Regions from separate parts of the Pseudanabaena yagii GIHE-NHR1 genome, predicted to be linked through region 2. Evidence: predicted binding sites of a transcription regulator. Region 2 holds the regulator's gene; each other region holds the start of a gene.
What was found. The regulator HrcA, encoded in region 2, represses chaperone genes, less so after heat shock. The targets are predictions, from matches to a motif close to TTAGCACTCNNNNNNNNNGAGTGCTAA.
Positions count from the first base shown of each region.

Region 1: the regulator HrcA is predicted to act here: its motif matches at 2,911-2,937, upstream of groES (co-chaperone GroES).
Region 3: the regulator HrcA is predicted to act here: its motif matches at 2,650-2,676, upstream of groES (co-chaperone GroES).

Region 1 covers NZ_JAAVJL010000001.1:2,898,420-2,903,138, reverse strand. The annotation lists gene HC246_RS13260 (IS982 family transposase) at 1-405, opposite strand, end outside; partial or broken gene HC246_RS13255 (IS1 family transposase) at 494-637, shown strand; gene groL (chaperonin GroEL) at 699-2,357, opposite strand; gene groES (co-chaperone GroES) at 2,505-2,816, opposite strand; gene HC246_RS13240 (DUF29 domain-containing protein) at 3,031-3,498, opposite strand; gene HC246_RS13235 (5-formyltetrahydrofolate cyclo-ligase) at 3,516-4,136, opposite strand; gene HC246_RS13230 (glutathione S-transferase family protein) at 4,174-4,719, opposite strand, start outside.
Region 2 covers NZ_JAAVJL010000001.1:1,177,042-1,181,760, reverse strand. The annotation lists gene HC246_RS05650 (NAD(P)H-hydrate dehydratase) at 1-120, opposite strand, end outside; gene HC246_RS05645 (protein phosphatase 2C domain-containing protein) at 134-2,041, opposite strand; gene hrcA (heat-inducible transcriptional repressor HrcA) at 2,500-3,564, shown strand; gene HC246_RS05635 (hypothetical protein) at 3,698-3,943, opposite strand; gene HC246_RS05630 (hypothetical protein) at 3,949-4,248, opposite strand; partial or broken gene HC246_RS05625 (ISNCY family transposase) at 4,292-4,719, opposite strand, start outside.
Region 3 covers NZ_JAAVJL010000001.1:3,362,297-3,367,015, reverse strand. The annotation lists gene HC246_RS15325 (O-antigen ligase family protein) at 1-388, opposite strand, end outside; gene groL (chaperonin GroEL) at 588-2,222, opposite strand; gene groES (co-chaperone GroES) at 2,290-2,601, opposite strand; partial or broken gene HC246_RS26940 (hypothetical protein) at 3,005-3,064, opposite strand; partial or broken gene HC246_RS15305 (IS982 family transposase) at 3,221-3,525, shown strand; gene HC246_RS15300 (hypothetical protein) at 3,861-4,067, shown strand; gene HC246_RS15295 (DUF1818 family protein) at 4,149-4,538, opposite strand; gene HC246_RS15290 (DNA-directed RNA polymerase subunit omega) at 4,599-4,719, opposite strand, start outside.

The sequences.
Region 1 (4,719 bases), 1.7 Mb from region 2:
CATATCTGAAAAGCTACGACAACGGGATGCACGGCAGAGGTAACACAGTGGTATGGGGACACCATCAATCAGATGCACGTCATCATCTAAAGCACCTAACTGTTCAGCTAGTTTTTGTTGGAGTATCGCTTTGTACTGCCACAGATTGGCGGCTTGTCGGACAAAGGTGGTACGACTTTTTAAGGCTGGAAACCATTCCCTCCAATGCTTACGAAAATATTTCCAGATCCCTATGTCAGTCTCAATACCCTGATACTCAGCTACGATTTCCATTGTCATCACTTCGCTGTCACTTAGGGCTGGCTCAAATCCTTTGGCTCTGACCCGTTGCTCGGTTGTTATTTCTTTGAGTAGTTCATCGATTTTGCAAAATACCCCAATGATAAAATATTCTATAGAAAACATAATGCTCACCGCTAATGGCGTTAGTTCTATTTTCTAACACTTTCGGCTGTGAGTTTTTTTTGCCTTTTCTTAGTTGCACATCGCGTATTATACTGAGCGGTTTAACTGTACGAAGCGACAACGTGTTTCTCGATTGGTTCGTAAAACTCTCTCCTTCTCTAAAAAACCAGAAAATCACATTGCTGCTATCTGGTTCTTTATTCATCACTACAACTCATCCTTACTTGTTTAGGACTACCCCTAAAACAAAAAAGAGGGGGACGCTAAGCGTCCCCCTCTTTTTTGAATGGCAATTACATCATGCCACCCATACCGCCCATACCACCCATGCCGCCCATGCCGCCCATACCAGCAGCACCAGCGTCAGATTTCTTCTCTGGCTTCTCAACCACGAGAGCTTCGGTGGTCAAGACCATACCAGCTACGGACGCAGCATTTTGTAATGCAGAACGGACAACCTTCGCAGGGTCAATAATACCAGTAGCGATCAAGTCAACATATTCGCCCTTAAGTGCATCAAAACCATGATTGAAAGGAAGTTGCTTAACCTTTTCAACTACCACAGTACCTTCGAGACCAGCGTTGTCGCTGATTTGACGAAGAGGTGCAGAGAGAGAACGAGCAACGATATCAGCGCCGATCGCTTCTTCGTTCTTCAAGGTTGCCTTGAATTCTTGCAATTCAACTGACAAGTGAGCGAGGGTCGCACCACCACCGGGGACGATACCTTCTTCAACGGCTGCACGAGTAGAGTTAAGTGCATCTTCGATGCGAAGCTTACGATCCTTAAGTTCAGTTTCGGTTGCTGCACCGACCTTGATTACAGCTACGCCACCAGAGAGCTTAGCAATACGCTCTTGCAGCTTTTCCTTGTCGTAGTCAGAGTCGCTGAGTTCCAATTCCTTGCGGATTTGAGCAACACGCTTGTCAACATTTGCCTTGTTGGAAATGTCAGAAACAATGGTGGTCTTGTCCTTAGAAATGGTGATCTTACGGATTGTACCAAGCTGTTCCAAGGTTGCAGCGCTGAGTTCCAAACCAGCATCTTCAGAGATGACCTGTCCATTGGTGAGAACAGCGATGTCTTGCAACAATGCTTTACGGCGATCGCCAAATCCGGGAGCCTTGATAGCAGCGATATTCAGAGAACCTCTGAGCTTGTTCACAACTAGAGTTGCGAGAGCTTCACCTTCAACATCTTCGGAAATGATGACGAGAGGAGAACCAGAACGAGCTGCCTTTTCGAGAATTGGAACGAGATCTTGGATGACGTTAATTTTCTTGTCGGTGAGGAGAACCTTAGCATTCTCAAATTCCACCAACTGACGCTCGCTGTCGGTGACGAAATAAGGAGAGATATAACCGCGATCGAGTTGCATACCTTCAACAACTTCCAATTCGGTTGTGAGGGACTTAGACTCTTCAACGGTGATTACGCCATCTTTGCCAACTTTGTCCATTGCATGGGCAATCATTTCGCCAACTTCAGGATCATTACCTGCGGAGATAGTGGCGATTTGCGCGATTTCTGCATTGGAATCAACAGCCTTAGCCTTGTCTGCAATGACACCAACCAAGTGAGCAACTGCCTTTTCGATACCGCGACGGACACCCACTGGGTTAGCGCCTGCGGCAACGTTACGCAAACCTTCACGAATAAATTCTTGAGCCAAAACGGTAGCGCTGGTAGTACCATCACCTGCTACATCATTGGTTCTAGAGGCAACTTCGCGAATGAGTTGTGCACCTGCATTTTCTAAGGGATCTTCTAATTCAATTTCCTTAGCGATGCTCACACCATCATTGATGATTTGAGGAGCGCCATATTTCTTTTCGATAACTACGTTACGACCTTTAGGACCAAGGGTGACACGTACTGCGTCAGCAAGTGCATTGACACCACGCTCAAGGGCGCGGCGAGATTCTTCATCAAATACTACGATTTTAGACATTTTAGTTATTAAGGGTAATGGGTGATTTTGGGATTGGTTATTGGGCTGTTAGCTTTTAGCAATTAGCTTTTAGCTCTTTTCGATTGCTTCTGGATGAAGAGTTTTGAAGGCTAATGGCTAAAAGCTAACGGCTAATAGCTATTAGCTTTATTCAACGATCGCGAGAATATCTCTTTCTGCAAGTAGCAAATAATCTACGTTGTCAATTTTGACTTCAGTACCTGCGTACTTGGAGTACAGTACTTTATCGCCTGCTTTGACTTCTAAAGCAACGCGAGTACCTTTATCGTTGCGTGTACCAGGTCCAACGGCAGTTACTTCACCGATTTGGGGCTTTTCTTGGGCTGTGTCTGGCAAGAAAATACCACCTACAGTTTTTTCTTCTTTAGTTGCTACTTTTACCAATAGGCGATCGCCTAAGGGTTGCAATGTACCAGTATTTAGGGTTAACGATGCCACTATGCCTATACCTCCTTAAAATCTAATCAGAGTGGACTTTGCAGGTTGTGACTTAGGTGGAAATTTGTCTCGCCTTGGTCACACATTGCGTGCTTTAGCACTCTGTCTCACTGAGTGCTAATATACTGCGAAAAGAGTCAGTAACTAGATCGGCTTACCGTACAAACAAAGAACCGATTTTTGGTGGCGCGGTGCAGCCGTGCCACCAAATTTGCTATTCAGGTAGATATTCTTCATCTGTGACTTGATCGGGCGTAAATGGGGATTCTACGGGAAAAGTGTGGCTTGGTAATCCTGTTTCGATCGCAGCAAGTTTTTTGGCATCTAGATAAACATCAGCAAACTCTTGCAAAAAATGTCTCTTGAGGCTAGGACTATTTTTGAAAGCTTTGCGGATTCTCTGGCGATGTTCAGCTAGGGTATATAGCCAACTATTAGAGCGTTTTTCGGGTTGGTATTTGTATTTGAGTAAATGCATGAGAATAACTTTTAAATTGCTCTCTAGTGCTTGTTTTTGACTACTACCCATGTCTTCAATTTCTTCGAGCAAATTTTCCAAGTCCAAATCCCTAAGGTTGCCTTGACGCAGCAATACCAATGCTTGCTCTATCCATAGACAAAAGTCCTCTTCATAGAGTTCATGATGGGATTTGATTTGCGTTTTGTCTGATGCGATCGCCATATTTAACCAGTTGAACGCTAGAGTAATCCTAGCATTAAGGCTTTTGAGTCGGTAAAGATGGCATCTAATGGTACATCCCAAGGATCATGGGGCAGATCATCTACATAAAACTCATCGAAAATAATTCCTACTTTCAATCCTGTGGAGTGAGGCAGCCAACGATCATAAAAGCCGCCGCCATAACCTAAACGATAGCCTTGTCGATCGCCAGCCACCGCAGGTATCAAAATTAGATCAATATTTGCTAAATCCATCAGTGGTAAATCGGGATGCGGCTCAAGGATATTAAAAGCTCCTAATTGCATCTGATTGGAGAAATCAGCGATCGCTACTTGATGCCACATCAAACCCTTTTCGATACAACGCGCAAATCCCCAATTCTTTTCAGGAAATCTTTGCCACAATGTACTCAAATCTGGTTCTTGCCGAAAACTGGTGAAGGCTAAGATATTTTGGGCTTGTTGGAATATTTGCCAATTGGAAAGGCGATCGCATAGTGCTAAGCTTTTTTGCTGCCAAACTTCATGGGGAATTTGGCGACGTTTAGTAAGTAAGTCTTTTCTGAGTTGTCTTTTAATTGGTTGCTTGTCTTGCTGAGCATCTGTAATCGATTCAATCACACTATCGTAAACCTGCATATAAACAAAAATTAGGGACGCAGAGCGCCCCACTAGTCTATGTAATACCTAAAATTGCTTTTTTGTAAGCAGGGCGATCGCTAATACGTTTAATGTAGGCATCAACAGCAGGATAGTCATCGTATGAGATTTTGAGCATCAAAATTGCATAGCCAAGGATTGTCCCCACGGCTACATCCGACACAGTGAAGTTGTCCCCAGTAATGTAGTTTTGATTTTCAAGAATCTTGTTTAAACCGCCGAGTAGTCGTGGAGATTCTTTTTCGCGAGTGTCTGCGCCAAATATACCTGGTCCAAGGGTCGCATTGGCAAACAATACCCATTGAGAAGCGATCGCTCTTTCTTCGAGGGTTTTCACCTGTTCATATTTATCGGCAAGGTATAGCAAAATCGCTCCAGATTCCCACAATTGGAAATCACCTTCAGTAATTGCAGGAACCTTTCCGAAGGGATTAATGGCTAAAAAGTCAGGTTGTAAGTGTTCACCTGCCTGCATATCGAGAAGTTGGAACTCATAAGGAGCTTGCAATTCTTCTAAATACCATTTCACGATTGAAGCACGACTTCTCGCACCACCATAAAG
Region 2 (4,719 bases):
CCGCAGCGCGACCTTTTCCATTAATGCGGCTACGGGCATTCCTGCTTGGAAGATCAGATTTTCGATCGCTTGCATCTGAGCAGCAGTAGCGATAGCTTGTGAAGAAAGGCAATCGATCATTGAGGAATTTGCCTTAGGAATTTGGTGGCACAAACTTTTTGAAGCTCGCAGGTACATGCTGACGAATCCAATCTTTTACCTGTGGAAACTGAAAAGCCGCTAAGCCACTCCCTAACAAGAGGGCAACTAAGATCAAAATAATCATGAAGGCTTTGTTAGTCTGTCTAGGCACTGCTAGTTCAGTTTTTGCCGATTCCAGATCGCTGGCACTCAAATTATCGGGGACATCTGTGGGTTCGCTAGATGAGCTATCAGCATCAGTAGTTGTGGTTGCTAAAGCACCTGCCTCTTCGTTGACATGATTGGGGTTGGGCAAAATATCTTCAGTATCTACATCATCTTCAGAACCCTCGGAAGAAGTCACCTGATGATCTTCATTTACGTTATCCTCATTAGGATCGGGAGGCGCAAACCGACAACGCATCAGGGCGACCGTAATATTGTCATGCCCATTCAATTCATTGGCTTGATCAATGAGATTTTGGCAACTGAGATTGAGGGGTTTGTCTTCAGTTAAAACTGGGAGCAAATATTTGTCATGGATCTGCTCAACGCGCTCAAAGTCACTCAAACCATCGGAACAAAGTAGTAGCAGACAATCTTCGTCGATAAAGAATCTTTGTACCCTTGGTACTAACATATCGGAGCCTCTAGTTCCCAAGGCTTGAATCAACGCGCCACCATCAATGCGTTGGGATGAATAGGCATAGAAGTTATAGCCCAAGGTAGTCTCGCGAGTTGCCACATCATCATCGAGGGTAACTTGGCGCAAATTATCTTTGCTAATGCAATAGAGGCGGCTGTCACCAACATGCACTACATAGACCTCATTGCTGGGCTGTCCATTGGGACGGGGAATTACTGCCATAACCAGAGTGGTTCCCATCCGTTGCTGGGCATGGCGTTGCTGTTGGTCGTTAATTGCCACAATTTGATTGTTGACAACACGAGCCACCATCTCTAACTGGGCAATAAATCCCTGCGCTGAGAAGTCAGGATCATTCTCAGCTTGATTAAGGAGGGTTTTGAGTTGTTGTTCGAGGGTTTTGATCGCTAGCGAACTTGCGACTTCACCACCATCATGACCACCAAGCCCATCACAGACGATCGCCAGACGATCGCGTAAACTCTCAGCCTGTTCGCTGCGTTTTTGACGCTTAGTGTCAGGATAGCAAGCATCCTCATTATGATCGCGCTGTTGTCCTACATCCGTGGCACTGGCTACGCGCACGGTGAAGGTCTGATCCTGCATCACCTTTAAGGTCAACTTATCGAGATAGGCGATCGCACTGTTTACATCGTATTCACCACGAGCCAAACTGTAGAAAAATTCAGCGATCGGTTCGGCAATTTCAGGCTTAGCCAGATCCAGCCACTGTACCCAAATGTCCCCTAATTGAGAGATATGCACTGCCGATACATCTGCTTGTAATTCCAACAGGCGCACCCACATGCCATCGACCCGCACCAATTTAGGTTCGATCAAGGTGCGCGTCATATTTTGTTCGGCGAGGGGTTCCCAGAGGTTGAGGACTTGCCAGAGTAAATTAATTTGGCGTAAAGCGGAGGCTTGTCCCCAACTCTCAGCTAAGGTCGGACAAAGATTGCCTTGGCGATCGATGGGGACATTTTCTAATAAAAATATTTCTGAAAGATTTAGCTCCTCACCTAATAAAAGCAAACCATAGGGACGGGGCAGGTGCAGGCTCAATCGTGATAGCTTGAGATAAGACACTACATAAGTCTGAAATTCAAGGGGTAGCTCAGGTAGTGTGAAGGCATCGGTATCAACAACAATTTGTGAGGATAGGACACGATAGCGATCGCCCAGTAACGATGCAGGCGGAAAGGACTCGGTATCTAGTCCGACTGCCCAAAGATATTGCTGCTCAACTGCCGTAGTTTGCTCTTGATTTTCCATGAAGATGTTAGTTACTTACCAAACTCAATGGTGAATATATAGGTGAAGCTGAGGTATGTCTAAGCCACTACAGTAAGGACTGTGATGATCGGAGAAACTACAGTATTAAATGTTTGGTCTATTTCTTCAAGAGACATTTGGCTATTGTAGCGAAACCAAGTCACAATTTTAGTGGATTTTGAGCTGTTCTGCGCCTAGCTAATCTCCAAAAATATCAACGTATATACAACTTGATACTGGATTTCTTTAGAATCTAGGTATAGAAATAGTTAAACTCTTAACTTATAGGAGTTAAATTTAACAATAAAAATTTAATACTTATTTAATGCTTGTTTAATACTTATTTTTATTCTGTTTAATTTGCAATTCATTTTGGCAATTTATCTTCGATTTTTATCAAAAAACCTTTATTTATTACCTTTTAGTACTTTTTGAACATTATTACATCGTCAGAGCCTATGAAAACTCAACTTACCCATCGTGAACAAAAAGTCCTTTGGGCAACCATCGATCACTATATCCAAACGGCGGAACCTGTTGGGTCAAAGGCTTTAGTGTCAGAGTATGACTTTGACATTAGCCCGGCGACGATCCGTAATGTGATGCATACATTAGATCGCAGTGGTTTACTATATCAGCCCCATACTTCAGCAGGACGTGTGCCTTCAGACTCTGGCTATCGTGTGTATGTCGATGAACTAATCGATCCTGCCAGCGAGCTGACCTATAGCACCCATCAGTTTATGGCAAGCAAAAGCGATCGCCTTGGTAAGTCCAGCCTCGATGGGGTACTGCGTGATGTTGCCCAAATTTTAGCGACTTTAAGTGGCTGTATCGCCGTGATTACGGCTCCGAATATGCAAACTATGCGAATTAGGCATTTGCAATTAGTCATGGTCGATCAACGCAAAATTATGGCGATCGCGGTTAGTGATACTTACCACACTGCCTCTGTAACGATGGATTTGCCTAGCGAAACTCAGCCTGATGTTTTAGAAGGTGAATTAAATATTCTCAATAATTTTTTAAATGAACATTTACGCGATAAAAGCTGGACAGAACTTGGCAGTGCGCTGCAATGGGATGATCTAGATCGACAGTTTCAGCAATATGCGGTGTTATTACAGCAGTCCTTGCAGCAGTTGATGAAACTATGCGATCGCACGGCTTTAGGGCAAATGTTTATTAGTGGCTTAACGGAACTATTACGTCAGCCCGAATTTTCTAATTTGCAACAGGTTCAGAATATTGTGCAGCTTCTTGAAGCTGATCGCGCTTCGTTAATGGCGTTAATTGTCGATCAAGCCCGATCTGCGACCAGAGCCGTCAGTATTTCCATCGGTTCAGAAATTTCTATCGAGCCAATTCAAAACTGTACTTTCATTTCTAGTACCTATCTCTGTGATGATAAGCCCGTTGGCACAGTCGGAGTTTTAGGTCCTACTCGTTTAGGCTATACCAGAGCGATCGCTTCAGTACAGGCAGCAGCTTTGCATCTCACCGATGCAATCAGTAAATGGTAGTTATCGAATAATCCATGGTAGTTATCGAATAATCCGCTGGCAAAGTGATCGCCTTCCACATCTTATCCATTTATCTCAATTGCGGAACATTTCACTAACTGAGTTAATGGAACAATTACAAATTTCCTTTCAATCAATCTGTTCTTAAAGATCGAGAAGAGATCGCTGCATTAATATAGCTAAAAATCTCATCCAGTTCAGCGATCGCTTCTAGCTCAAGATTTTCTGTAGCCGTAAGAGTATCAGCCTTTTTCTTGTCGAGTAGGGTTTGAAGGCGATCGCCAAGTTCATCAGTAAATTTAAAAAGCGTGAGATGGTTGATTTGCTGGATTCGCATTCCTTTGGGTAGAAGGGATGATAGTTTTAGCACTGTATTCATAATGATTAGATGCGATCTCTCTCAAATTGTACTGAGCCATACGCAAAATCTCCACCAAGCTTTTTCATCAACTTTCTTAGGGCTATCACTCTTGAGTCTACTTCGATGGATTTGGGATTGACGACTCTACTCACAACTGCTCTAGCAAAGACTTTCCCTGTAATTTTATATCTTTCAGTTTGAAAATACTTAATTGTCTGAGTTAGTTGCTCGACAGCAGAAATTAAATCTCGCCCCTTGAGTTCAATAAAGTATAAATCGGCTGATTCAGGACGACGTGACGCTTCAGCCTCACAGATTATCATGAGATAATCGCACTTTCTTTGCAGCAATTCTCATTATGAAAAATTAACTACTGTTGGGAGGGAGATCTAACTCCAAACCTTGAATCATAAAAGTCAAAAGATGATCCCAACTATCAAAAACAAGATATCGAGTCAAGGCGCGTAAATCGTTAAAAAAGGTTTTGCGGGTTGGCAAATGAGAGCGCAATAACTGGTACTTGTCATCGACCAATTCCAATAACGTGTGAAATAGTAGGGACAAAATATTGAGGGTGGCTAGGAATGAAGCAAGATGCTCCTTGCCATGTCCAAAGTTGTGTTCTAGGTTGTAGCCCTTAGTTTTGAGAGTATTGTTATTCTCATTTTCCACTTTCCAACGAGTACGACCAGCCAGCACGATTTCCACCACTGTTTGCTCAGTAATCAGGTGATTGGTGGCAAAAGAGTTTTTGTAAACTACCTTGCCATCAGGTCTAGTCACAGTTAGTTCAC
Region 3 (4,719 bases), 2.2 Mb from region 2:
TTGCTTGCAAAATCCCAAATCCACTCACAAAAATGGAGCTGAATACTAACAGCCACAAAATCTGCACAAATTGAGTAGGTGTACGGATGATAAAACTAGTAGTAGCTGCTAATAGAAAATAGGGTAAAAAGTTCGCTAGACCACCCGCAGCAGTACCAAAATTAAAAGCAATAATCGTCGTCAAGATCATCCATACTGACAAACCAAAATATGCACGAGTGACAGGTGTGGCGATCGCTTTCCAGCCATAACGAAATGAAACGAGTAAAGCCAATAATGCTGCAAAAAATGGCATAAATACATTACTAACTGGCAGGAAAATCGCAATACTTTGTAGCCATTTCCACTCCAACTGCAATTTTTGTTCTTCCGTCGGTTTCCAAAACATCTATTACCCCCACACTTTATGATACAAACCCGAAAAGAGAGTTGTGGAGCTTTGCTCCACAACTCTCTTTTCAGTTTTAATTTTTCTTAGTTTTATATGCACAATTATGCACAATGAAGATCTACTTTGACATGAAATACTAACCCAAAAAAGTAAAGGGAGCGCGTTGCGCTCCCTTTACTTTTACAAAGATTGATGATTAGTAGTCGAAGTCGCCGCCAGCGCCCATTGCGCCACCAGCACCAGCGCCCTTATCTTCAGGCTTGTCAACGATGATACACTCGGTGGTGAGGATCATGCCAGCGATCGATGCTGCGTTTTGTAGCGCAGAACGAGTCACCTTCGCAGGGTCAACAATACCAGCCTCAAACATATCTTCAAATTCGCCAGTAGCAGCATTGAAGCCAATATTGAACGACTTTTCACGTACATTTTCAGCAATTACCGCGCCGTTAAAGCCTGCGTTTTGAGCGATGCGCTTAACAGGAGCCGCTAAAGACTTAGAAACAATAATTGCACCAGTCAACTCTTCGCCAGTCAAGTTAGCATTTGCCCAAGTGAAGAGTTCAGGAGAGAGGTGAGCCAAGGTTGTACCACCACCGGGGACAATACCTTCTTCTACAGCAGCCTTGGTTGCGTTGATTGCATCTTCGAGACGGAGCTTACGATCCTTCATTTCGGTTTCAGTTGCAGCACCAACCTTGATCACTGCTACACCACCAGAGAGCTTAGCCAAACGCTCTTGGAGTTTTTCCTTGTCGTAGGAAGATTCAGTTTCTTCGATTTGACGACGGATTTGCTCAACACGGGTCTTAACTGCGGCTTCGTTACCGTCAGCAACAATGGTGGTGCTGTCCTTGGTGATGATTACGCGGCGAGACTTACCGAGTTGATCAATCTTGACGGAATCAAGACGGAGACCAGCATCTTCAGTGATGACTTGAGCGCCTGTGAGGATTGCCAAGTCTTCGAGCATTGCCTTGCGGCGATCACCAAATCCAGGAGCCTTGATGGCAGCAACGTTGAGAACGCCACGGAGACGGTTGACGACGAGGGTTGCTAGAGCTTCTTTCTCGATATCTTCAGCAATGATGATCAAAGGACGGCCAGCACGGGCAACTTGCTCAAGTACAGGTACTAGTTCTTGCACGAGGGCAATCTTCTTGTCGGTGATCAAGAGCAAGGGTTCTTCAAAGGAAGCTTCCATACGCTCAGCATCGGTAACGAAGTAAGGAGAGATATAGCCCTTATCAAAGCGCATACCTTCGGTAACTTCGAGTTCAGTTACCATAGACTTGCCTTCTTCAAGGGAAATCACGCCTTCCTTACCAACCTTGTCCATCGCTTGGGCGATCATTGCGCCGACTTCTTCGTCATTACCAGCAGAGATGGTTCCAACTTGAGCGATCGCCTTAGAATCTTCGATGGGCTTAGCATGTTCTTTGATCTTGCCAACCAAGAAGGCAGTTGCCTTATCGATACCGCGCTTAAGAGCGATCGAGTTAGCACCAGCCGCTACGTTACGCAGACCTTCCTTAACAATGGCATGAGCCAATACGGTTGCGGTTGTGGTTCCATCACCAGCAGCATCGTTAGTCTTAGAAGCAGCTTGACGAATCAAAGCTACACCAGTATTTTCAACGTTATCTTCTAGTTCAATTTCCTTAGCAATGGTGACACCATCATTAACGATTTGAGGAGAACCAAACTTCTTCTCAAGAACTACGTTACGACCCTTAGGACCAAGAGTCACAGCAACGGACTCCGCCAAAATATCCATACCACGCTCAAGGGCGCGACGTGCATCTTCGTTGTAAATGATTTTCTTAGACATATTTTCTGCTTTTGGTAATTGATAATTGGTAAATATTTTGTAGAGCGCTGTGCGCTCTACAGAGAAACTATGAAACGATCGCTAAAATATCTTTTTCAGCTAGCAATACATACTCATCAGAGCCGAGTTTGATGTCAGTGCCAGCATATTTGGAGTAAAGAACTTTGTCTCCAACTTTAACTTCGAGGGCTTGGCGAACACCTTTGTCATCAAGTTTGCCAGGACCTACTGCTGCAATTTCGCCAACTTGGGGCTTTTCTTTTGCGGTCTCAGGTAGGAAAATACCACCTGCAGTCTTTTCTTCTTTAGCGCTTACTTTGATAAACACGCGATCGGCTAAAGGCTTTACAGTTGTTACGTTTAATGTGGTTGTTGCCATAGGTATTCACTCATTGGACTAGCGTTTTGAGGCTTTGTCTAGAGTGTTTTAGCACTCTAGGTGACTGAGTGCTAATTTAACCGAAAGGGTTGCAATGTCTATAGTGTGGTTTACCGAACTGAATCTAGACAAATTGATTTAGTTAGGGATTCACAGCAAAATAAAGTACTAATCAATGAGGGAGAATCGTAATATCCCATGTGAGCAATAATTTGGAAGGAAGCCAGAAATCTTGATACTGCTGCAAATCATCAGGGGCAAATTTCCTTTTCTCCTCATAGGTTTGAGAAACCAGATGAATAATTTGTTTAATCCTCTTCTAAGTCATGTTGGCTGACCAGCGTATCAACTATTGGACGGAATCTAAAATAGCCCCACGCCAGTAATTCTCTAAAGCCACTCAGCCTCTCTCAATGGGATTATACTTGCTGTGATAAGGAGGATAGTAAAATATATTGATAGTTGATGCGTCTGTAAATTAACGTGAGTTCGGGATAAGCGCTAAGGACAAAAAAGGAGAAACCGATAAGCTGAAAATAAGAGAAACAAGTCTAGCAAAGCAACTCCCATGATTAATAGTTTAGAAGCCCTATTCTGTCACGTCGATGATTTTTGACAAATATTGGAGCCAAAAATGGCGACAACTATTGCTGGGCAAAGGTTTACAGCAAAAGCAAAGGACAAGGTATCTGAGTATGAGTGAAATCATGACGCTCCTGATCGCCTTTCAGCAAAACCACTACCGAGACTTCAATCATTTCTATCAAAAACATATGTGTCAGTATTGGCACAAGGAATTTCCAAAACCCAAGCTAAAACAGGTTTGTCGAGTTTATGGGAGCAGCAATGATGCCACTTTGCATATACCTGAAACATTGTTTTGGAGAATGTACAGGTATTAGTTGTGTAGATTCAACGAGACTGTAATTTTTTTAGTGTTTCATTGGCAAATTTAACGAATAATCAATAATTTCAGCCTGAGTTTACAAAAAATTTTTTACAGTCTCGATTCAACCTCATTGGATGTCTGACACAATTGACCGATCACGATCAATCTGCATAAGCTCTTCCAAAGCATAGTGGCTCGTGGCAAGACATCAATAGATTGGTTATTTGGCGGGCTATATCATTGACTACCTTCTATAACTGGGATTGCTATTATTGCAAGGTTTTCGTTTTTTGTCGTCTTAACTGACCAGTGTCACATTCAGCAATAATACTAAGTATTAAGACTCAACCAACCGAATACAACTTAAGTTATGTCACCCGATTATATAAAAGCTCAATTAATCCTACTTATTTCCATTGTTGCTGGAATTGCCTTTGTGGGCTGCATTTACGAAATCTCTTATGGCGCACCAGATTTGGGCTTTGCAGCAACTTGGGCAATTTTATTACTCAGCGTACCTGTAGGAGTCTATAGTTTTGTCAAAGCCGTGAGCCTCGCCCGAAAATCTATGCAATAAGATCATAAGTTAGATATCGGGGCGCTAAGCGCTATTTCTAGGGCAGGAACTAATAAATAATGGCGCGGCTTCGCCGCGCCATTATTTATTTAGCAAATGGGCGATCGCCTCAATCAAAAAAGGGACAGCACCCTCATCCCAAAGACCTTCCGAGCGTCGCCCTGTTAATAACTGAAAATGTAAATTAAAAGCATGAGGATAGCCATTTACCTCAAGGCAAATATCCTCAGTCTCTAGCGTGCAACAAACCTTTTCCCCATCCGATAGCTCAGTAGCCATATATTGCATCGTCTCCGCGAGTTGCGATGCTAATTTACAAAAATCTTTAAATTCAACTTCAGTTAGCTCGATCGCCCAACTGTCTGCCCCAATCAGACCCTTATATATATCTACATCTGAGCGAAAGCCAATCCGCCAGCCTTCACCACAAAGTAGCTGTTTTGGTGCTTTTTGATCCGTGAAATTTAACATATTCCTTTAAGAATTTATAGTTTGTCACGCTTCGCGCAACAAACTACAAATTCAAGCCTTTCAGTCGCTTAGAATTTCAGGCTGGGAAATTTCGTCAGACATTTCCATAATGGCGCGGAGGATCGGCTTCATCATGCGATCGTCATAATCATCATCTTCATAGCGTCTGAGCTTGGCACGA